4 regions of the Rhizobium sp. UGM030330-04 genome follow, and region 2 is predicted to be linked to each of the others. Evidence: predicted binding sites of a transcription regulator. Region 2 holds the regulator's gene; each other region holds the start of a gene.
The links. Region 2 encodes PhoB, which activates phosphate uptake and scavenging genes when phosphate is short. Its sites were predicted from a motif close to TGTCATNNANCTGTCAT; they were not measured.

Region 1 (5,329 bases), on a different contig from region 2:
GCATCCGCCAGCGCATCGCCGATCTCGGTGCAGAGGCCGGCATTGGGGTTGCCGTAGACAACGACGCTGCCGGATGAGCAGCCATAGCCGCGCAGGTCGTTCCTGATCTTGCGGATGACGATGTTCTGGCGGGCGAGCGCATTGGCGTAACGCCGAACCTCGGCCGTATTGCCGATGACACGTGGCGGTTCGCGCAATTGCGCATAAAGCGTATCGCAGACCTGATCCGCGAAAGCGGCGGCCGGGGCGAGGAAAACAAGGGGAAGCAGGAGGCCGATGATGCGGCTGCGCCGGGTCAATTGTGCGATCCGTTCGATGTCCCCGGCCGGTGGCAGGGGTGTTATACTTCACGAAATCCGTATTTCAGGAAGATAACATAAGCTGTTGCCGCAAGGCGGCAACAGCCTGTTCAAAATTGCGTTAATGCGGCCTCTATCACACCGAAGGATGCGAGGCCTGCACTACGGCAAACGCTGCCATGTTGACGACGCCGCGCGAGGTGACGCTGGGCGACAGGATGTGGGCGGGCAGGGCCGTGCCGAGCAGGATTGGGCCGACATGCAGGCCCTCCGTCAGCGTGCGGGTGACGCCGAGCGTGATGTTGGCGGCATCGAGGTTCGGGAAGACCAGCAGGTTCGCCTCGCCGGTCAGCACGCTGTTGGGCATGGCGCGCTTGCGCAGCGCTTCGGACAGTGCGGAGCCGCCCTGCATTTCGCCGTCCACTTCCAGTTCCGGTGCGGCTTCCTGCACGATCTTCAGGGCGCGGCGCATCTTGCGGGCGCTTTCGGAATCGCGCGAGCCGAAATTGGAGTGGCTGGCGAGCGCGATCTTCGGCGTGATGCCGAAGCGGCGGATTTCCTTGGCCGCGAGAATGGCCATTTCCGCCACTTCCTCGGAGGTCGGGTCATAGTTCACGAAAGTATCGGTGAGGAACAGCGCACCCTGCTGGGTGATGAGCAGGCTGAGGCCGGCGAAGGAGCGCACGCCTGCCTGCTTGCCGATGATCTGGTTCACGTCGCGCAGGTGGCGGTCGTAACGGCCTTCGAGACCGCAGATCAGCGCATCCGCTTCGCCGCGCTTCACCGACAGCGCGCCGATGACGGTCGTGTTGGTGCGCACGATGGTGCGTGCTGCTTCCGGGTTGATGCCGACGCGGCCGACAAGGGCGAAATAGTCATCAACGTAATCACGGTAGCGCGGATCGTCTTCCGGGTTGACCACGGCGAAATCCGTATGCGGACGGATGCGCAGGCCGAAGCGCTTCAGGCGCGTTTCGATGATCTGCGGGCGGCCGATGAGGATCGGGATGCCGGTGCCTTCTTCCAGGAGCACCTGGGCGGCGCGCAGCACGCGTTCGTCTTCGCCTTCGGCAAAGATGATGCGCTTCTTTTCGGCGGCTTTTGCGGCATTGAAGACCGGCTTCATGATGAAGCCGGAGCGCCAGACGAAACGGTTCAGCTGGTCGAGATAGGCTTCGAAATCGGTGATCGGCCGGGCGGCGACGCCGCTTGCGGCGGCAGCGCGGGCAACGGCGGGCGCGATACGCAGGATAAGGCGCGGATCGAAGGGCGAGGGGATGAGGTAGTTCGGGCCGAAGACCGGGGTTTCGCCGCTATAGGCTTTTGCCGCGACTTCGGAGACTTCCTCGCGCGCCAACTCGGCGATGGCCTGCACGGCGGCCATCTTCATTTCCTCGTTGATCGTCGTCGCGCCGCAATCCAGCGCGCCGCGGAAGATATAGGGGAAGCAGAGCACATTGTTGACCTGGTTCGGGAAATCCGAACGGCCGGTGCAGATCATCGCGTCCGGGCGGGCGGCGCGCGCCTCTTCCGGCATGATTTCGGGCTTGGGGTTGGCAAGCGCGAGAATGAGCGGGTTTTCCGCCATGCGCTCCAGCAGTTCCGGCTTCAAGACGCCGGCGGCGGAAAGGCCGAGGAAAACGTCTGCGCCGTCGATGGTTTCGGCCAGCACGCGCTTGTCGGTCTTCTGGGCGTAAACTTCCTTCCACTCATCCATCAGCGTGTTGCGGCCGTCATAAACGAGGCCTTCGATGTCGTGGACCCAGATGTTTTCCTTTTTCGCGCCCATCGAGACCAGCAGGTTGAGGCAGGCAAGCGCCGCAGCACCGGCGCCCGACGCGACGATCTTGACGCTGGAGAGCGACTTGCCGGCGAGTTCCAGCGCGTTGGTGACGGCAGCGGCGACGATGATCGCGGTGCCGTGCTGGTCATCGTGGAAGACGGGGATATTCATCTTCTCGCGCAGCTGGCGTTCCACCTCGAAACATTCCGGCGCCTTGATGTCCTCAAGGTTGATGCCGCCGAAGGTGGGCTCCAGCGCCGCGATGGTGGAGACCATGTCGTTGATGCCGGGTGCGTCGATCTCGATATCGAAAACGTCGATACCGGCGAATTTCTTGAAGAGGACGGCCTTGCCTTCCATGACGGGCTTGGAGGCGAGCGGGCCGATATTGCCAAGGCCAAGCACCGCCGTGCCGTTGGAGATGACGGCGACGAGATTGGCGCGGGCGGTATAATCCGCCGCCATTTCAGGGTTCTCATGGATGGCGAGGCAGGGTGCGGCGACACCCGGCGAATAGGCCAGCGCCAGATCGCGCTGGTTGCCGAGCGGCTTGGTCGCCTGGATTTCCAGCTTGCCGGGGCGGGGATAGCGGTGGAAAAAGAGCGCCTGTTCCTCGATGTCGGCCTTGGCCGCGTTGGCGGGCGTGTTGTTCTTATCGTGAGAGGTCATGTCTTCCACCGTCATGTCTGGTTCAATTCCGGCCCCCTGAATACAACAAACTTCCCCGCGGTACAGCCGTTATTTGCCCCGTGCTCATGCAAATGCGCGCATGGCTTATTCGCGTTTTCGTGAAGCGCTTCGTCATATTCCATACAAAAAACCGTCTCTGTCATGTTGCTGAAACACGAGTCTGGTTCTGAGAGGTGAGAAAGCCGCAGGGACGCAACCGAACAGGGGGATGAAATCCGTGGCCGGTCAAATCGAAACCAGACAGTTCAGAACGCTTTTCATTTCGGACATTCATCTTGGCTCCAAGGCGGCCAAGACGGATTTCCTGCTCGACTTCCTAAAGTATCACGAAGCCGAGACGATCATCCTTGTCGGCGACATCGTCGACGGCTGGCGCCTGCGCCGCAGCTGGTACTGGCCGCAGGGCTGCAACGACGTGGTGCAGAAGCTCCTGCGCAAGGCCCGCAAGGGAACGCGCATCGTCTATATTCCCGGCAACCACGATGAGTTCCTGCGGGAATTCCCCGGCATGCATTTCGGCGGCATCGAAGTGGCCGAGCGCATGATCCACGAGGCGGCCGACGGCAAGAAATACCTCATCATTCATGGCGACGAGTTCGACGTGGTGGTGCGCAATGCCCGCCTGCTCGCCTATCTCGGCGACTGGGCCTATGACGCGGCGATCGCCATCAACATCGCCATTGCCGCCGTGCGCCGCCGCATCGGCCTGCCTTACTGGTCGTTTTCGGCCTGGGCCAAGCTGCAGGTCAAGCACGCCGTCAACTTCATCGGCGAATTCCAGCGCGTGGTGGCCGAAGAGGCGCGGCGCAACAATGTCGACGGCGTGATCTGTGGCCATATTCACCATGCTGTCATGGAAGACATGGACGGCATTCGCTACATCAACACCGGCGATTGGGTGGAAAGCTGCACGGCGATCGCCGAAAACGCCGATGGCAGCTTCGAGCTGATCACCTGGATGCAGACCAGCGACGCCACCGCTGAACATGCTTCGGATGAAATGGAACCGGTGAATATTCCGGGGTTGATCGGCAAGCACGCGGCCTGATTTGGGCGGATGGTAGGCTCACCTGTAAACGAAGTGTTTGGCAAAAATTGTAGCATCCGCATACCGTCATCCCGGCCCTGAGCCGGGATCCAGTGCGATCAAGTCTTTGATCGCGTAAGACCTATTTCTCACGGCGCAGACGCGCCGTGGCTGGATGCCGGATCAGGTCCGGCATGACGGAGGTGAGGCTTTAGAGCCTTCTTAGTAACCTTCCGGTGAGGCACCGGAGAGATGGTGCGAATGTAGCCTCTCGACACCAACCCAGTGCGGACCCTTGGCGAGAGTTCTATCCCCACAATTCCGGCCGTGCCGGATAAACCAGCGAACCCTCATAAACCAGCCCAGGCTCCCGATCCTGCGCCAACAACAGCGGCCCGTCGAGATCGGCAAAGGCCGTGCCTTGGGCTGCCAGCACAGCAGGTGCCATGCCGAGCGAGGTGCCGAGCATGCAGCCGACCATGATAGTGAAACCGAGCCGTTCGGCCTCCGTTTTCATGACAAGCGCTTCGGTGAGGCCGCCGGTCTTGTCGAGCTTGATGTTGATCGCATCGTAACGGTCGCGCAGGCCGGCGAGATCCTTTGTGGAATGCACGCTTTCGTCGGCGCAGATCAGTACCGGGTGATCGATGCGGGAAAGGATCGTATCCTTGCCGGCCGGCAGCGGCTGCTCGATCAGCGATATCTTCAGTTCCGCCGCAAGTCCAAGATAATATTCGATATTATCATCGTTCCAGCCTTCATTGGCATCGATGATGATACGCGCATCGGGTGCTGCGGCGCGCACGGCGCGCAGGCGGGCTTCGTCGTCAGTGGTGCCGGTCTTGATCTTGAGAAGCGGGCGGCCTGCATTCTCCGCGGTTTTCGCGGCCATGGTTTCGGGGTCGGCAAGCGAGATCGTATAGGCTGTGACAAGCGGTTTTGCCGCCTGTCCGAGAACTTGCTCGGCGGCGCCCCTGCCGCTGATCTTGGCCTCGAGGTCCCAGAGCGCGCAATCCACCGCATTGCGGGCCGCACCCGGCTTCATTGCCAGCTGCAATTCCTGCCGCGTCAGGCCGGCGGCGACCCGCTCGGCCATCGCTTCGATATCGGCAAGAACACCCTCGATGCTTTCGCCGTAACGCGGATAGGGCACACATTCGCCTCTGCCGGTGAAGGAACCTTCGCGGATGATGCACGTTACGACATCCGCATGCGTGCGGGTGCCGCGTGAGATGGTGAAGCTGCCGGCGACGGGGAAGCGTTCTGTTGTGGCTTGCAGGTAACGGGGCATATTTTTTCACTTCCGATTGGGCGGCAAAAGACACATGACGCCAAATTTATCACGAATTGTCAGCCGTCACTGTGGCTTGCCGGAGGCCAAAACGTTATGAAACCTTTAAGAATCTCGTGACGGCTGCACTCGCTCGGAGCATTATGCAAGAACAGGACACACGGCAACAGGCGAACCCGGCCGCAATCACCGAAGACGGTTCCGTCTCCGGCGGCGGCTTGCGTTATGTCATGAGCGGC
Region 2 (5,329 bases):
CTCGCCGCCGGTGTTGCAGCCCGCCTGCAGCTCAATCCGTTCGAACCGATGACCACGGTGACGGTCAAGATCGTCAGCCAGCTGACCGGCGACCTTGAATTCACCTCGCCGCAGACGCTGGTTGCCTTCGCGCTCGGCATCACGCTTTTCGCCATCACGCTTTGCCTGAATATCTACGCGCTTTACATCGTGCGCAAATACCGGGAGCAATATGAATGACCGACATCGTTTCTCCCGCAGCCGGCGCCGCCGTCAACAAGGCCACCCGCCGTGATATCGGCATCAAGCGCCGCTATGCCGCCGAACGTCGCTTCCGTGCTTACGGAATGGCAGCGATTTCCTTCGGTCTCATCTTTCTCTTCCTGCTGCTTTTCTCGGTGGTCTCCAAGGGTTACACCGCCTTCCAGCAGACGATGATCACCGTTCCGGTCGAGTTCTCAGAACAGATCATCGATCCGAAAAATGAGCGCGCCACCAACCCGGCGAAGCTGATGACGGCGAATTATCCCGTCATTGCCCGTGATGCGGTCGCCAAGGTTCTTGGTGTTGCGCCGACGGATCGTGCCGGTCTTCGTGCCGTCAACCTCCTGATCTCGGACAGCGTGCGCACGCAGCTTCGCGACATCGTCGTCGCCGATCCCGCCGTCATTGGCACAACGCGCACCGTCACGCTTCTGGCGTCGGGCGACGTCGACAGCGCCTTCAAGGGCCAGGTCGACCTGACGGCGGATGAAGCCAATCGCCGTATCTCGAACCAGCAGCTCGGCTGGATGAACCAGCTCGCCGAAAGCGGCCAGCTCGGCAAGCACTTCAACACCGGCATCTTCGTCAACGGCGCTTCGAGCCGTCCGGAAGCGGCGGGTGTGGGCGTGGCGCTGATCGGCTCCTTTTACATGATGCTGATCGTGCTGGTGTTGTCGCTGCCGATCGGTGTCGCAGCCTCGATCTATCTCGAGGAGTTCGCGCCGAAGAACCGTCTGACGGACCTCATCGAGGTGAACATCAACAATCTCGCGGCTGTTCCCTCCATCGTTTACGGTCTGCTTGGCCTCTCCGTCTTCATCAACTTCATGGGCTTTCCCCGTTCGGCCTCGCTGGTCGGCGGCCTTGTCCTGACGCTGATGACCCTGCCGACGATCATCATCGCCACGCGCGCGGCATTAAAAGCCGTGCCGCCGTCGATCCGTGCGGCGGCGCTCGGCCTTGGCGCTTCAAAGATGCAGACGATCTTCCACCACGTCCTGCCGCTCGCCATGCCCGGCATTCTGACCGGCACCATCATCGGCCTCGCCCACGCGCTGGGCGAAACGGCGCCGCTGCTCTTGATCGGCATGGTGGCATTCGTTGCGAATTACCCGACAACGCCGATGGATCCGTCCACGGCACTGCCGGTGCAGATTTACATGTGGGCGAACGAAGCGGAACGCGCCTTTGTCGAAAGAACATCTGGCGCTATCATCATCCTGCTTTTGTTCCTCATCGTCATGAATGTTGGCGCAATCCTGTTGCGTCGCCGCTTTGAACGGCGCTGGTAGAGGGAGATTGAGCAATGAACATGTTGTCGGAAGCAGCAGTTGAAAAGGCGCTGGACAAGAAAATGAATGAAGTTTCATACAAGATGATCGGCAAGGATGTTTCGGTTTATTACGGCGAGAAGCGTGCGCTTTACGACGTGAACCTCAACGTCCGCGAAAACACGGTGACCGCGCTGATCGGCCCGTCCGGTTGCGGCAAGTCCACATTCCTTCGGACGCTCAATCGCATGAACGACACGATCGATGGCTGCCGGGTCACTGGCAAGATCACGCTCGACACCGACGATATCTACGACCAGGCGATCGATGTGGTTGAGCTGCGCGCGCGCGTCGGCATGGTGTTCCAGAAGCCGAACCCGTTTCCGAAGTCGATTTACGAGAACATCTCCTACGGCCCGCGCATCCATGGTCTGGCCCGCAACAAGGCGGATATGGATCAGATCGTCGAACACAGCCTGCAGAAGGCCGGCCTGTGGAACGAGGTCAAGGATCGTCTCCAGGAGTCCGGCACCGGCCTTTCCGGTGGCCAGCAGCAGCGCCTTTGCATCGCACGCGCGGTTGCCGTCAGCCCGGAAGTGATCCTGATGGACGAGCCCTGCTCGGCGCTCGATCCGATCGCGACCGCCAAGGTCGAGGAGCTCATCCACGAACTGCGCGCCAACTATACGATTGTCATCGTCACGCACTCCATGCAGCAGGCAGCGCGTGTTTCCCAGCGCACAGCCATGTTCCACCTTGGTCATCTTGTCGAGGAAAACGAAACGGACAAGATGTTCACCAATCCGGATGACCAGCGCACGCAGGACTACATCATGGGCCGCTTCGGCTGATTTCCGGCCGGCGCTTTATCGAAACCGAACAAGACTGGTGCCTCTGCCGTGCCCGCTGGTGTGCACGTGCATGAAGGCCAAGCCGGAGGATCAGACCGTGACACAGACAACGACCCATTCGCATATTCTGTCCGCCTATGACGAGGAATTGAAGTTCCTGACCCGCCGCATCGCCGAAATGGGCGGTCTGGCCGAGCAGATGTGCGCAGATGCGGTGCGCGCGCTCGTCAATTCCGATGCTGCCCTGGCGCAGAAAGTCATTTCCGATGACACGATCCTCGACCATTCCGAGCGTGAGATCGGCGACAAGGCCATCGTCACCATCGCCAGAAGACAGCCCGTTGCGGCCGATCTTCGCGAAATCATCGGCACCCTGCGTATCGCCGGTGATCTCGAGCGTGTTGGCGACCTCGGCAAGAACACCGCCAAGCGGGTGATCGCGGTTGCCGGCACCGGCGTGCCGCGCAAGCTTGCTCGCGGCATCGAACACCTGTCCGAACTGGCGCTGGTGCAGCTCAAGGAAGTGCTCGACGTCTATTCGACACGTTCCGCCGAGAAGGCCAATGCCATTCGCGAGCGTGATGAAGAAATCGACGCCATGTATACGTCGCTCTTCCGCGAGCTTCTGACCTACATGATGGAAGATCCGCGCAACATCACCACCTGCACGCATCTCCTGTTCTGCGCCAAGAACATCGAGCGTATCGGCGACCATGCCACCAATATCGCCGAGACGATTTATTACATGACCACCGGCAGTCAGCCGGAGGGAGAGCGTCCGAAGGACGACAGTTCCAACACGCTCGGTTCGGTGACCGAGTAACAGACAAGCAGAAGCTTGTGGAGTTAGTATATGGTGCCCAAGATTGCAGTTGTGGAAGACGAGGAAGCGCTGAGCGTCCTGCTTCGTTACAATCTCGAGGCTGAGGGATACGACGTCGACACGATACCCCGTGGAGACGAAGCGGAAATCCGGCTGCAGGAACGTATTCCTGATCTGCTCATCCTGGATTGGATGCTGCCCGGGGTTTCCGGCATCGAACTGTGCCGGCGGCTGAGAATGCGGCCGGAAACCGAGCGGCTGCCCATCATCATGCTGACGGCGCGCGGTGAAGAAAGCGAGCGCGTTCGCGGTCTTGCCACCGGTGCGGACGATTATGTCGTGAAGCCGTTCTCGACGCCGGAGCTCATGGCCCGCGTCAAGGCGATGCTGCGTCGGGCTCGCCCCGAGGTTCTCTCATCGGTGCTGAAATGCGGCGATATTGAGCTGGATCGCGAAACCCATCGCGTTCATCGCAAAAGCCGCGAAGTGCGCCTCGGCCCGACGGAATTCCGCCTGCTGGAATTCCTGATGACCTCTCCGGGCCGAGTGTTTTCCCGCTCGCAACTGCTGGATGGCGTCTGGGGTCACGATATCTATGTCGATGAACGCACTGTCGACGTGCATGTCGGCCGTCTGCGCAAGGCACTCAATTTTTCGCATATGCAGGATGTCATCCGCACCGTGCGCGGTGCCGGATATTCCATGGAAGCCTGACCGCAGCCGAACTGAAGGCCTCGGTCAGGATACATTCGCCCAAAATTGAAAGGCCCGATACCATTGCGGTGTCGGGCCTTTCGATTTTGGACTTTTCTCGAAAGCGGCATCTCAATCTTCGGAGCGCACGATCGACGACCGGTTGATATCCGGATTGTGGCGCGATGTCTGACGGCGATGGAGGAAAGGGCCGGTACTCCATTGGTGCATCGCTCCCCGGAACGGGCCTGCCTTTGCCATAAAAAAACGGGCCCGAAGGCCCGTAGTTTTTGAGTGCTGAATGCGTGCCGCAACACTCAAGCCTTGCGGCGCTCGCTCACCGGCTGGTAGGCGAGTTTCGCATGGAACTTGCAATAGGGCGAAGATTCCAGCGCTTCACAACCGCAGAAATGGAAATCATCCTTCAGCGGATCGCCAACCGGCCATTTGCAGGTGCGCTCCGTCAGTTCCGTCAGCGTCAGGCGGCGGGAAATCGGCGTAACGACGTTTCTGGAGGGAGCGTAATCGAGAACTTCAGCGGTCTCGATGTCGATCTCCTCATGGAGAGCCGTTGCCGCGTTCGAGCGGTTCAGAGCCCGTGCCGGTGCCGCGCTGACGCGAGCCGCGAAATTCGTTGCGCGCGGGGCAGGGGCGGCGGTGCGCTTAGGCGCGGAGCGCGCCGACGTGACCGGGCCGCCAGCCTTGACGCGTCCCGGCAGGTTGAGGCGATGCACCTTGCCGATCACGGCGTTGCGGCTGACGCCGCCCAGCTGTGCTGCTATCTGGCTGGCGCTCAGTCCTTCGGCCCACAATTTCTTGAGTTTCTCGACCCGCTCGTCTGTCCAGTTCATGCCGCTTCTCCGCTTGTCGCGTATATTTCGACAGAATCCCTCTCCGTCTCGCGAGACATGCCGCGAGCGTGGTTTCCGCCGGATTTTAGGTGACTAGTTCCGCCGCAATGCAGTCTAGTAATTAGCGATTAACCTAGTGCCAGCCCGACTCCGTGGCAAGAGTCGCGGGAATCATCTGGAATCGATTTTCCGGTTTTCCCCAACTTGCTGGCGAGTTGAGTCTGAAAGGCAACACCTTGGGGCTCGGCTGCGGCCACATACTAATGCTTGAGAAGCCCGGGAAACGCGGACTTTTGTTGACATCGGCAAGCGAAGTGACAATAGTGCCCCTGCCGCCGCAAGGCGGCATTTTTGATTTTCAGGCGAGGGATAACCCTCGAAGCCTATTGACAACCGTCTGACAGCGCATCCGCGCAAGGAGTGATACAGCCATGGCCGAAGCCGCCGCGCCATTGTTCGATACATTTGCAAGAGCCCCCCTGCGTTTCGAGCGCGGCGAAGGCGTCTGGCTGTTCACGGAAAGCGGCGAGCGATATCTGGATTTTGCGGCAGGCGTCGCGGTCAACTCGCTGGGCCACGCCCATCCGCATCTCGTGG
Region 3 (5,329 bases), 250 kb from region 2:
AAAAAGCGGCATGGCGACCACACTGCACCATGGCACCCTCTCGCCCGAGGGATTGAGCGCATCGTCCCGGACGGTCATGCGCCATTATCAACAGCAGCTTGCGACACGGCGGATCTACACCGTCATTTCGCTCGTGATCTTCCTCGTCATTCTCGCCGCTTCACTGAATTTCGCCAATGCGGCCAATTCGGGCAAGTTCTTCGAGCGCCTGCCCTATTTCTTCGATTTCATGAAGACCTTCGTGCCGGACAGTCCGCTGGAAATTTTTCGGGCGATGTTCGACCTGCCATCGCCCTATGCGAACGGCTCGCTGAAATACAACTATGTCGCGGATCGCGTTTACATCACCGATGGCTTCTACATCCCGCATTTCATTTACCAGCTGATCATCACGCTCAACATCGCGCTGGTTTCGACAATCATCGGCACCGGCTTCGCCTTCGTGCTCTGCTTCTTCGCCTCCACCAACCTCGTCGGCGCCGGCCTCGTGCGCTGGGTGGTGCGCCGGGTGATGGAAGTGCTGCGTGCCTTTCCTGAAATCGTCGTCGCCGGTTTGCTGACCGCCATTCTCTCGATCGGTCCGATTGCGGCGATCATCGCGATTTCGGTCCACACGATCGGCGCTCTTGGCAAGCTGTTCTTCGAAGTGGTGGAAAATGCCGACATGAAACCCGATGAAGGCCTGCGCGCCGCCGGCGCCAACTGGCTGGAGCGGGTTCGCTTCGCCATCGTGCCGCAGGTGCTGCCCAATTTCGTGTCCTATGCGCTGCTGCGCGCCGAAATCAACGTGCGCGCCTCCACCATCATCGGTGCGGTCGGCGGCGGCGGCATCGGCGAGGTGTTCCGGCTGTCGATCGGCAATGACCATGCTTCCAAGACCTATGCCATCATCATCCTGCTGCTGATCACCATCATCGCCGTCGACCAGTTTTCCAGCTGGCTGCGCCGCAGACTGATCGGCCATCAATCCTTCGAATTCGGACGGGGAGCGGCCTGATGTCCTCCAGCTTCATTCTCAACACCGCCGAGCGCGAAAGGCTGACCGCCGCGCATCCCGCGATTTTCAAACGCGGTTTCATGAAGCGTTACGGTCTGCTGATCGGTATTCTCGCCACCGTCATTTATCTCATCAGCTGCTTTTTCTTCTTTAATGTCGGGCCGGCTTTCATGCAGGGCCGCTGGGATCGTGCGTCGAGCTATATTCAGGACTGGTATTCCTGGCGCGCCCAGCCGCGCCTGCGCTTCGAGGATGGCAAGGTCGAGCCGCAGTGGTCGAGCCGCGGACAATATCCCGTCGACGCAAAGATCGACTGGCTGCAGCCTCTCCCGGATGGCGGCTACAGCGTCGTTTATGCGGGTACGGAAAACCGCCTTGACGTGACGCCGACCCGCGTGGATGTCTATGTCGACGGTCAAAGCTATCCCGTCATCATCAATGGCGAACAGGCACGAGCGCCTGAGAACCGGCCGCAGGAAATCCAGCAGGACGGCAACAAGGTCCTCGTGCATTACGGTTTTGCCGGACAGGCGGAAATCCGTACCAGCCAGGTCTATGTGCAACGCCGTTTCCTTGGATGGGCGAATTTCCTGTTCGACACCAAGTCGGAATTCTGGGGCAAGGGTTATGGCGAACTGGCGGCTCTCGCGCTTTGGGGCGAGAGGCTCGATCCCGAGCGCTCCAATATCAGCCATATGGCGGATGATTTCCTCGACAACAGCGTCTGGCAGCATGCCGATATTCTATCCAAGCTGATGCAGACGCTGGTCATGGCCTTTGTCGGCACGCTGTTCGGCACGCTCGTCGCCCTGCCGCTCGCCTTCATCGCGGCGCGCAATATCACCGCCAACAAGGCTGCGAACTGGGGCATGAAGCGCCTGTTCGACTTCCTGCGCTCCATCGACATGTTGATCTGGGCGCTGTTCTTCACCCGCAGTTTCGGCCCGGGACCGATCCCTGGCATTGCCGCGATCTTCTTCACCGATACGGGCGCGCTCGGCAAGGTCTATGCCGAGGCGCTGGAGAATGTCGACGACAAGCAGCGCGAGGGCGTCAAATCGGTCGGCGCTTCCCCGATTGCCGTCAATCGCTTCGGTGTGCTGCCGCAGGTGCTGCCGGTCTTCATTTCGCAATCGCTCTATTTCTGGGAAAGCAACACCCGCTCCGCCACGATCATCGGCGCAGTGGGTGCGGGTGGCATCGGCCTGAAACTGCTGGAAGCGATGGGTACCAATGCCGATTGGGACAAGGTCGCCTATATGGTCCTGCTTATCCTCTTCGTCGTTTTCCTGTTCGACCATATTTCCAACTCGCTGCGTTCCCGCCTGATCGGCAAGACACAGCACTAGGCCATGATCGGGGTGTGGTGACGAAAGTCACGGCGACGTTTGTCCTCACACCCCAGACACTCGCGCAGTCCTGATTTATGCCGGCCACCTCCCCTCGTCATATCCGTCTGCGCTCTCATTGCATTCGGAAGGGTTGGCGCATTTCGAATGCGCTTTTTTCCATGGGCATCATCATTCTGTCACGGAAAGCGATTACCTCGCACTCCTGACCTTGCGGGAAGCGGGCGAGTCACGCCAAATAGCTTCTCATCCCTGGTTTCCCATGACACTGAAGAGTGCTTGCCGTGCGCTACGCCATCTATTTTTCTCCGGCTAAAGATCACCCGCTGACTGAAGCAGCGTCACGCTGGCTTGGCCGCAATGCATTTTCCGGCGCGTTGCATGACGACCACGACGACTATGCCGAGATGACGGAAGAACCGCGCCGTTACGGCTTCCACGCGACGCTGAAGGCTCCTTTCGAGCTTGCCGAAAAATACAATGAAGCGGAGCTGCTCACCGCTGTGGAAGACTTCGCGGCCAGCCAGTCGGCCTTCGATATTCCGCGTGTCGTCGTTGGCGCGCTCGGGCCGTTTTTCGCGCTCGTTCCGGACCGGACCTACCAGCCGCTGCAGGATTTCGCCGCCGAGATCGTCGATCATTTCGACCGGTTTCGTGCGCCCCTGTCGGAGACCGATATTGCGCGGCGGCGGCCGCAAATGCTGACGGAAAGCCAGCGGCAGAATCTGTTACTCTGGGGTTATCCGCATGTAATGGATGACTTCCGCTTTCACATGACACTCACCGGCCGCATCGACGAGGGTGACCAGCCCACCATGCAAGAGGTTCTTTCGGCGCGTTTTGCCGAATTCGTCGACCAGCCCCTCACCATTTCCGGCCTCGCTTTGTTCATTGAAGAAACGCGCGGCGCGCCCTTTACCGTTCATCGCTGGCACCCGCTTGGCCAGCAGCCAAAGAAAGATGCGAACCCATGACCGAGCACGCCCTGTCCAATGCCCGTATCGTCCTGGAAGACGATATTATTCTGGGATCTGTTCTGATCCGCGACGGCAAGATCGCCGATATCAGCGAAGGCGCCTCCAAAACCGGAGAGGACCTCGAAGGCGATTTCCTCATCCCCGGTCTGGTGGAACTGCATACCGACCATCTGGAACAACATTATTCACCGCGTCCCGGCGTGATCTGGGACAAGATTGCCGCCATTCAGGCCCATGATGCACAGGTGGCGGCCTCCGGCATCACCACTGTGTTCGACTGCCTGCGGCTCGGCTCGGATGAGGATGGCGGTTTCAAGAAGGGTGAAATGCGGGAAATGGCTGACGCTATCGAGGCGGCAGCGGACCAGAACCGTCTGCGTGCGGATCACCTGCTGCATCTGCGCTGTGAGGTTGCCTCCGCCGATGTGCTCGAACATTTCGAGGACTTCGAAACCGATCCGCGCGTTCGGCTGATTTCGCTGATGGACCACTCTCCGGGTCAGCGCCAGTTCCAGTCCATGGATCAGTACATCTTCTATTACCAGAAGAAGCGCGGGCTGAGCGATGAGGCTTTCGCCGAGTTCGTGCGGCGTCGGCAGGCGGCGTCGGCGGAATATTCCGCCAGGCACCGCGATTATCTGGCCGCCCGCTGCGCCGAGCGCGGCATTACCGTCGCAAGCCATGACGACGCCACCGAAGCGCATGTCGGCGAGGCTATCGGCCACGGCGTGAAGCTGGCGGAATTCCCCACCAGCGTCGAGGCCGCAAAAGCCTCGCACAGCGCTGGCATGAGCGTGCTGATGGGCGCGCCGAACATCGTTCGCGGCAAGTCCCATTCCGGCAACATTGCCGCCCGCGATCTTGCCGAGATCGGCGTGCTGGATGTTCTTTCTTCCGACTATGTGCCCTTCAGCCTGCTCTTCGCGCCATTCCTGCTCGCCGATCAGGTGGAAGCCATCACCCTGCCGGAGGCGCTCCGCATGGTTACCGCCACGCCGGCGCGCACCGTTGGCCTTCTTGACCGCGGCCGTATCGCAACGGGATTGCGTGCCGATCTGGTCCGGGTTCACCGCGAAGATGGCGTTCCGGTCGCCCGTTCGGTCTGGCGCCAGGGCAAGCGCGTGGCATGACCGACGGCGGGGAGGACAGCCGGCGTGAAAAAATGCCGGGAACGATGATCGTGGTTGTCGGCCCGAGCGGGGCCGGCAAGGACACGCTGATGGACTATGCGGCAACACAATTGTCCGGACGGCCCGGTTTTCACTTCACCCGCCGGGTCATTACCCGCAGCGGCGATGCAGGTGGCGAAAACCACGATGCGGTTTCGATGCATGAGTTCAACCGGCTGGCGGATGAAGGCGCATTCGCCGTCTCCTGGCAGGCGCATGGGCTGAAATATGGCATTCCGGCCATGGTCCACCGTCATCTAGAGGCGGGAGACGTGGTCATCGCCAACGGTTCCCGCTCGGCCCTGCCGCAGTTCGGCTCGGCCTTTTCCCGTCTCAAGGTCGTGAACATCGTTGCCCGGCCGGAGGTGCTGGCCCGGCGGCTGGAACAACGCGGACGGGAAAGCCGCGAAGATATCCTGCGGCGGCTGGAACGCAGCTCACTTACGGTCACCGGAGACTTCGACGTGACGACAGTGGATAATAGCGGCGCCATCGAAGATGCCGGCAGGACCATCCTGCAGGTGCTGGAACAAAGCTGCGGCCTTAGCCGGTCTTGAATTCCCGGCCCGTACTGCTCGACAAATAGCCTTGCAAAGCTTACCATCAGGCGACAATTTCCAAACATGGTACGCCAAGGCGAGGGATGCCCGAAAAGAGGGTCAGTGACGAGATAACTGTGGTGGCTGGTCTGGCCGCCGGCGTCGGCAATTATGCGCGGTCGCGGGGCATCGATATCGCCCCCATCTGCAAGGCTCTCGATATAGATCCCGCCACTTTCGACAGCCTGACGGAGCGCATAAGCCTCGACAGATTGTGCCGCCTGCTTGAAACCTGCGC
Region 4 (5,329 bases), on a different contig from region 2:
GCGCGGTTACATCATGCCCGGCCTGTCGCGGCGGGTCAGCGCCCTGCCGACGCCGGTCTATATCGCCGTCGGCCTCATCATCTATGCCGTTCTCGTCTTCTGCGGCTTCGGGCTTGGCGGCACCATCCTGTGGCTGAGCGGGATATTTCCCGGCACCTGGAAACGGGCGGTGCATGCCGAGGTGCAGACGCTCGTCTTCACCCTCATCGTCTGCGGCATCATCGTCTTCATCATGCGCGTACGTGAGCTTCTCGGGCGCGACATCTTCATCGATCTCATTCTCGGGCGCTATCGCCGGCCTGTCAGCGAGGACCGCGTCTTCATCTTCATCGATCTCGTCGGCTCCACCTCATTCGCCGAGACGCATGGCGACCTGAAGGCCCAGGAATTTCTCGGCGAAATCTTTGCGAGCTATGCCGCGCCGGTGAGAAAACACGGCGGTGTCATCGACGATTATATCGGCGATGCCGCCATCATCACCTGGCCCTATCACATGGCGATCCGGCGGGCCGCCTGCGTGCGCTGCGTTTTCGACATTCAGGCGACCATCGAGGAAAAGCGTGACATGTGGCTCTCGCGTTTCGGCGAAATGCCGCGCCTGCGCTTCGCCATCCATGGCGGGCCGGTCATAACAGCCGAAATCGGCGTCGATCACCACAAGATCACCTATTTCGGCGATACGGTGAACACGACCTCACGGCTCGAATCACTGAGCAAGATGCTCGGCCACCCGGTACTGATTTCCGCCGACCTTGCCCATCAGCTGGTACTTCCCAAGGGCGTGCGCAGCGAATATCTCGGTGAACATGCGGTCAAGGGCCGGGGCCAGACGCTGGGCGTGTGTACGCTCAGCCAGCATCAGGCCTCCGCCGCCTGAGGCGATACGCCGGAAAAGGCCATGCTATTCCGCTGTCGCCGGCGGCCGTCATCAAAATTCATCAAAGCTTCAAACGACAATCACCTGCCTGTCATGCGACGACCCTATCGCCTCAATCCTGTCTTCAACAGGTATCGAGGGGTCTCCATCATGAAGCACATTCTTTTCGCCTCCTGCGCGGTTCTCGCGCTTGCCACCACGTCTTACGCAGCTGAGAAGGAGTTTCCGGCGAAGCTGGTCTCCCACGCCATCCTGCCGGCCAACACCATTATCGCGGCGCCCGCCGATGCGCCGGAACACCTCAAGACCTCCGCCAAGTTCACGACGGCCGACCGCAAGCGCGCGGAAGGTACCGGCACCGTTCCCGGCAAGGATGGCGTGCGCCTGACCGGACTTTCCATGCCGTTCAACGGCCAGGCGATGCAGGGCTTTTCCGGCATCAAGGCGATGCCCGACGGCAGCTTCTGGAGCCTTTCCGACAACGGCTTCGGTTCCAAGCTCAATTCCAGCGACGCCATGCTGATGCTTCACCACCTGAAATTCGACTGGGACGCCGGCAAGGTCAACGCGCTTGAAACCGTGTTCCTCTCCGATCCGGACATGAAGGCGCCCTTCCCCATCGTTCTGGAAGGCACCGAGAAGCGTTACCTGACGGGCGCGGATTTCGACGTCGAATCCATTCAGCCCGTCGCTGACGGTTTCTGGGTGGGCGAGGAATTCGGCCCCTACATCCTGAAATTCACCCGCGACGGCAAGCTGACGGACGTCATCGCCACCAAGGCTGGCGACATCGAGGTGAAGTCTCCGGATCACCCCACCCTGGCCCTGCCCGGCAACCCGACGCAGAAAATGCCGGCCTTCAACCTGAAGCGATCGGGCGGTTATGAGGGCATGGCGCTTTCCAAGGACGGCTCCAAGCTCTACGGCCTTCTCGAAGGCCCGCTTTACATGGCCGATGGCCAGGTGGAAAAGACCGAAGACGGCGCGACCGCGCTGCGCATCATCGAACTCGACACCGCCAAGAAGGAATGGACCGGCCGCACCTGGCTCTATCCGCTGGCGCAGGGCGGCGAAGCCATCGGCGACTTCAACATGCTGGACGACAGCACGGCGCTGGTCATCGAACGTGACAATGGCGCCGGCACCGCCGACAAGGCGTGCGCCGATCCGAAGAAGCCGGAAGCAAACTGCTTTGCCGTGCCTTCCAAGGTCAAGCGCATCTACAAGATCGAGTTCAACGACGCCAATGTCGGCAAGGCCGCACGCAAGATCGGCTATATCGATCTTCTGAAAATCTCCGACCCTGATAACAAGAAGCGTCAGGGCGGCGGCGACGGCTACTATGACATGCCTTTCGTCACCATCGAGAATGTCGACCGCGGCGATGCCACCCATATCATCGTCGGCAACGACAACAACCTGCCCTTCTCGGCCGGCCGTGCGCTGGACAAGGCTGACGACAACGAGTTCGTCCTGCTGGAAGTCAAGGACCTGCTCGACGCCAAGTAAGCATAATGGCGCCGGAATTCGTTCCGGCGCCCTCCTGCGCCCTGCGCAGGTTCGACAGGACGGAGCGTCCTCGCAGCCTCTGGAGAAGGCGCGGCGCTCCGTTTCTCTTCAGATCATACCTGACCCGGACCCCGGCTCCGTAACAGGAAAGACCCCTTATGCAGGATCATGCCGAACGACTTTATTACGCGCTGAGGAAAAGCTGGTCTGACGAAACCAGCAGCCTGTGGTCGCGCGAAAATCCCGCCCGGGGACAGGGTGGCGTCACCGCACTGGTGGTTCAGGATATTTTCGGTGGCGAGATTGCCAAGACCGCAATCAGCGGCGCCGACCACTTCTATAATATCGTTGAGGGGATCCGCTGGGATTTCACCTTCGCCCAGTTCGATATTCCGGTCGGTTACCAGGACAGACCCTCCACCCGCGTGGAAGCGATGGCGAAGATCACGCCGCTGCAATATGCTTATCTCAGCGCCTGCATCAGAAAGGCGCTGGGGCACGGTTAATCCACTTAAAAATGTATTGATCCCGGCTTTTCCCGCAATGCGGACACAATCCATGACATATGATCGGTCAGCGAAACGAGGCGCACCAAGAGGAGAATTGCCCCGTGAATGAAAGCTGCCCCATCCTGACACCGGCCGAACGGCAAGCGCAGGACATATTTGAACAGACACAAGAAGCAATGATGGCTGCAATTTACGCGGCGCTTGAGCAGGCCAGCAGGAAGGCCGCGGAAGAACTCCAGGCCATTGGTTCAGAGATCGAGCCGCCAGCCTATGAATATCTTGTCGCCACGGCGCATCAGCAGCTCTTCCTGCTATTATGCGGAGCCGACCGGGAAACATTCGAGGGCGGAGACCCCGAAATCGCCGCCCACATCATCCGGAATGCTCAAAACATATCCGACCATTATTGGCGCAAAAACCAGACGGATGCCTCGAGCGACTGACGGCCTTCCTTCTGCCAACGTTTCTGCCTGTAGGCAGGGTTTTGCACGGCACGACGTGACGCCCACGATTCATCTTCAAATGGAGCAACCGGCGCGACCGGGCTCCTGTGGTGTCCCAGCCGTCACAGGCCCTTCATCATCCCCGGTTACGCAGGCGCAAATCCGGAGGCAGAAATGGATTCGACCGCACAACCCAATCGCCCGAAAATCGCAGAAACCGTTGTCCACGCGACGGCCAGCATCAGAGATTCAAACATCGGTAGATGCTGCGAAATTCTGGCGGATAGCTCGCTGCACAATGTCGAGCTTGGCGATTACTCCTATCTTGGGCCCCGTTGCATGGCAGGTGACGCCACCATCGGAAAGTTCTGCGCCATCGCGGCGGAGGTCAGGATCGGTGCGCCGAACCATCCGATGGACCGGCCATCCATGCATCGTTTCAGCTATTGTCCTGAATATTATTCCGCGAATGCCGTGCGTGACGATGCCTTTTTCGCCCAGCGAAAGCAGGACCGCACCGTCATCGGGAACGATGTCTGGATCGGACACGGGGTTATTGTCTTGCCCGGCGTAAAAATTGGCGACGGCGCCGTACTCGCAGCGGGCGCCGTCGTCAGCAGGGACGTACAGCCCTACACCATCGTCGGCGGTGTTCCCGCGAAAATCATTCGCGAGCGCTTTTCACGATCGATCGCGGAGAAGCTCGATTCCATCGCCTGGTGGGACTGGCCATTCGAGACGATCATGGCGCGTCTTGCCGATTTTCAGTCAAACGATATCGAAGCCTTTTGCGAGCGCTGGTCCTAGCCTGCGCCCACGACCCTTTTCATCGCAAAATAACACCGTGCCGTTGCGTTATTCGAACACGAATGCCAGCCGCTTGCCCGTCAGCTTCGCCAGCTGCTGCAAACGCCCATCCAGACGCTCGCCGGCAAAATCGCAATATTCGTGCGGCACCACAAATTCCAGATCGAGATCCGGATTATCGGACTTGCGGAATTTCAGGTGATCAACGACGCCCGGCATCGAGGCCGAGAAGAGGTAAACGACACGCAGCAGGCCGCCGAGCAACTTGCCGAGTTCGAGCAGGCGCTCTCCCGCCATGGCCGCAAGCGGCTCCGTGGTGCCGTTGTCGTTCAGTCCCTCAAAACGATAATAATTGGCAAGCGCGATATAGGCTCGGCCCGGATGGGTGATTGCGACGAAGGAGGAATGGGCGATGATGTTCAGCGCCTGCAGGCCGCGATAATCCGGATGGGCGCGCCAGCTGATATCGGCCAGCAGGCAGGCCGCCTGCCGGTAACGGCTCTCTTCTTCCGTCTCGTTGATGCCGAAGACCGGAAAGGTGCGGCCGCTCCAGTCCGCCAGTTCACGCGCATGTTCGGGCGAACGGGCACGCAGAATGGCAAGCTCATCGGCCGTGACCAGCAGCGGGTCCAGATCCCGTTCCGCTTCCGTCAGCAGCGAATAGAGATAACCTTCACGCACGCCCTGCGCGGAGAAGGCAATCTTCGCCGGTTTCATCACCTTCAGAACCTCGCGCATGGCGATGGCGCCGAAAGGCAGAAGCGAGCGGCGGCTCTTGGAAACCGCCTGCCACGCCGGGTCCTTGCTGTCCCTGGAGAGAATGACCTCTTCCAGAAAATTCAGCATTTCCTCCAGCGGCAATTCATATCCCTGCATCATATGCAGCGGATAACCGGTGATTTCCATGTGCAGCTTGGCGATGTTTCGCCAGGTGCCGCCCACCGCATAAAAGGTGCGCCCCTCGCCCGCCGTCAGCAGCTTTGCGAAGGATTTGACGTGTTTCCTGGCAATGGTGGCTGCTTTTTCCAGCGAGCCATCGGATTGTTCGGAAAGCCTCAGGCCACCGAGCGGCAGGGTAATGCCCTCGCCGCAGCTCTTGCCCTTGATGTCGATGAGTTCGAGCGAACCACCGCCCAGATCGCCCGCGATGCCGTCCGGATCGTGGAAACCGCTGATCACCCCAT

Region 1: a site for PhoB is predicted at 2,910-2,926, ahead of N434_RS08460 (UDP-2,3-diacylglucosamine diphosphatase). Genes of this name have one in related genera too.
Region 3: a site for PhoB is predicted at 2,513-2,529, ahead of N434_RS02405 (DUF1045 domain-containing protein). Genes of this name have one in related genera too.
Region 4: a site for PhoB is predicted at 3,459-3,475, ahead of N434_RS16390 (DapH/DapD/GlmU-related protein). Genes of this name have one in related genera too.

The regions. Positions count from the first base shown of each region.
Region 1 is NZ_QKML01000004.1:286,760-292,088, forward strand. Features, by position in the region: gene N434_RS08450 (DUF2865 domain-containing protein) at 1-299, opposite strand, end outside; gene N434_RS08455 (NADP-dependent malic enzyme) at 436-2,751, opposite strand; gene N434_RS08460 (UDP-2,3-diacylglucosamine diphosphatase) at 2,981-3,820, shown strand; gene dgcA (N-acetyl-D-Glu racemase DgcA) at 4,107-5,090, opposite strand; gene N434_RS08470 (ABC transporter permease) at 5,234-5,329, shown strand, end outside.
Region 2 is NZ_QKML01000001.1:223,798-229,126, reverse strand. Features, by position in the region: gene pstC (phosphate ABC transporter permease subunit PstC) at 1-219, shown strand, start outside; gene pstA (phosphate ABC transporter permease PstA) at 216-1,535, shown strand; gene pstB (phosphate ABC transporter ATP-binding protein PstB) at 1,550-2,365, shown strand; gene phoU (phosphate signaling complex protein PhoU) at 2,463-3,188, shown strand; gene phoB (phosphate regulon transcriptional regulator PhoB) at 3,219-3,902, shown strand; gene N434_RS01120 (GcrA family cell cycle regulator) at 4,199-4,732, opposite strand; gene N434_RS01110 (aspartate aminotransferase family protein) at 5,164-5,329, shown strand, end outside.
Region 3 is NZ_QKML01000001.1:475,322-480,650, forward strand. Features, by position in the region: gene phnE (phosphonate ABC transporter, permease protein PhnE) at 11-997, shown strand; gene phnE (phosphonate ABC transporter, permease protein PhnE) at 997-2,346, shown strand; gene N434_RS02405 (DUF1045 domain-containing protein) at 2,622-3,320, shown strand; gene N434_RS02410 (alpha-D-ribose 1-methylphosphonate 5-triphosphate diphosphatase) at 3,317-4,453, shown strand; gene phnN (phosphonate metabolism protein/1,5-bisphosphokinase (PRPP-forming) PhnN) at 4,450-5,049, shown strand; gene N434_RS02420 (AraC family transcriptional regulator) at 5,136-5,329, shown strand, end outside.
Region 4 is NZ_QKML01000010.1:105,341-110,669, forward strand. Features, by position in the region: gene N434_RS16370 (adenylate/guanylate cyclase domain-containing protein) at 1-877, shown strand, start outside; gene N434_RS16375 (esterase-like activity of phytase family protein) at 1,028-2,386, shown strand; gene N434_RS16380 (YunG family protein) at 2,545-2,892, shown strand; gene N434_RS16385 (hypothetical protein) at 2,997-3,338, shown strand; gene N434_RS16390 (DapH/DapD/GlmU-related protein) at 3,513-4,145, shown strand; gene ppx (exopolyphosphatase) at 4,194-5,329, opposite strand, start outside.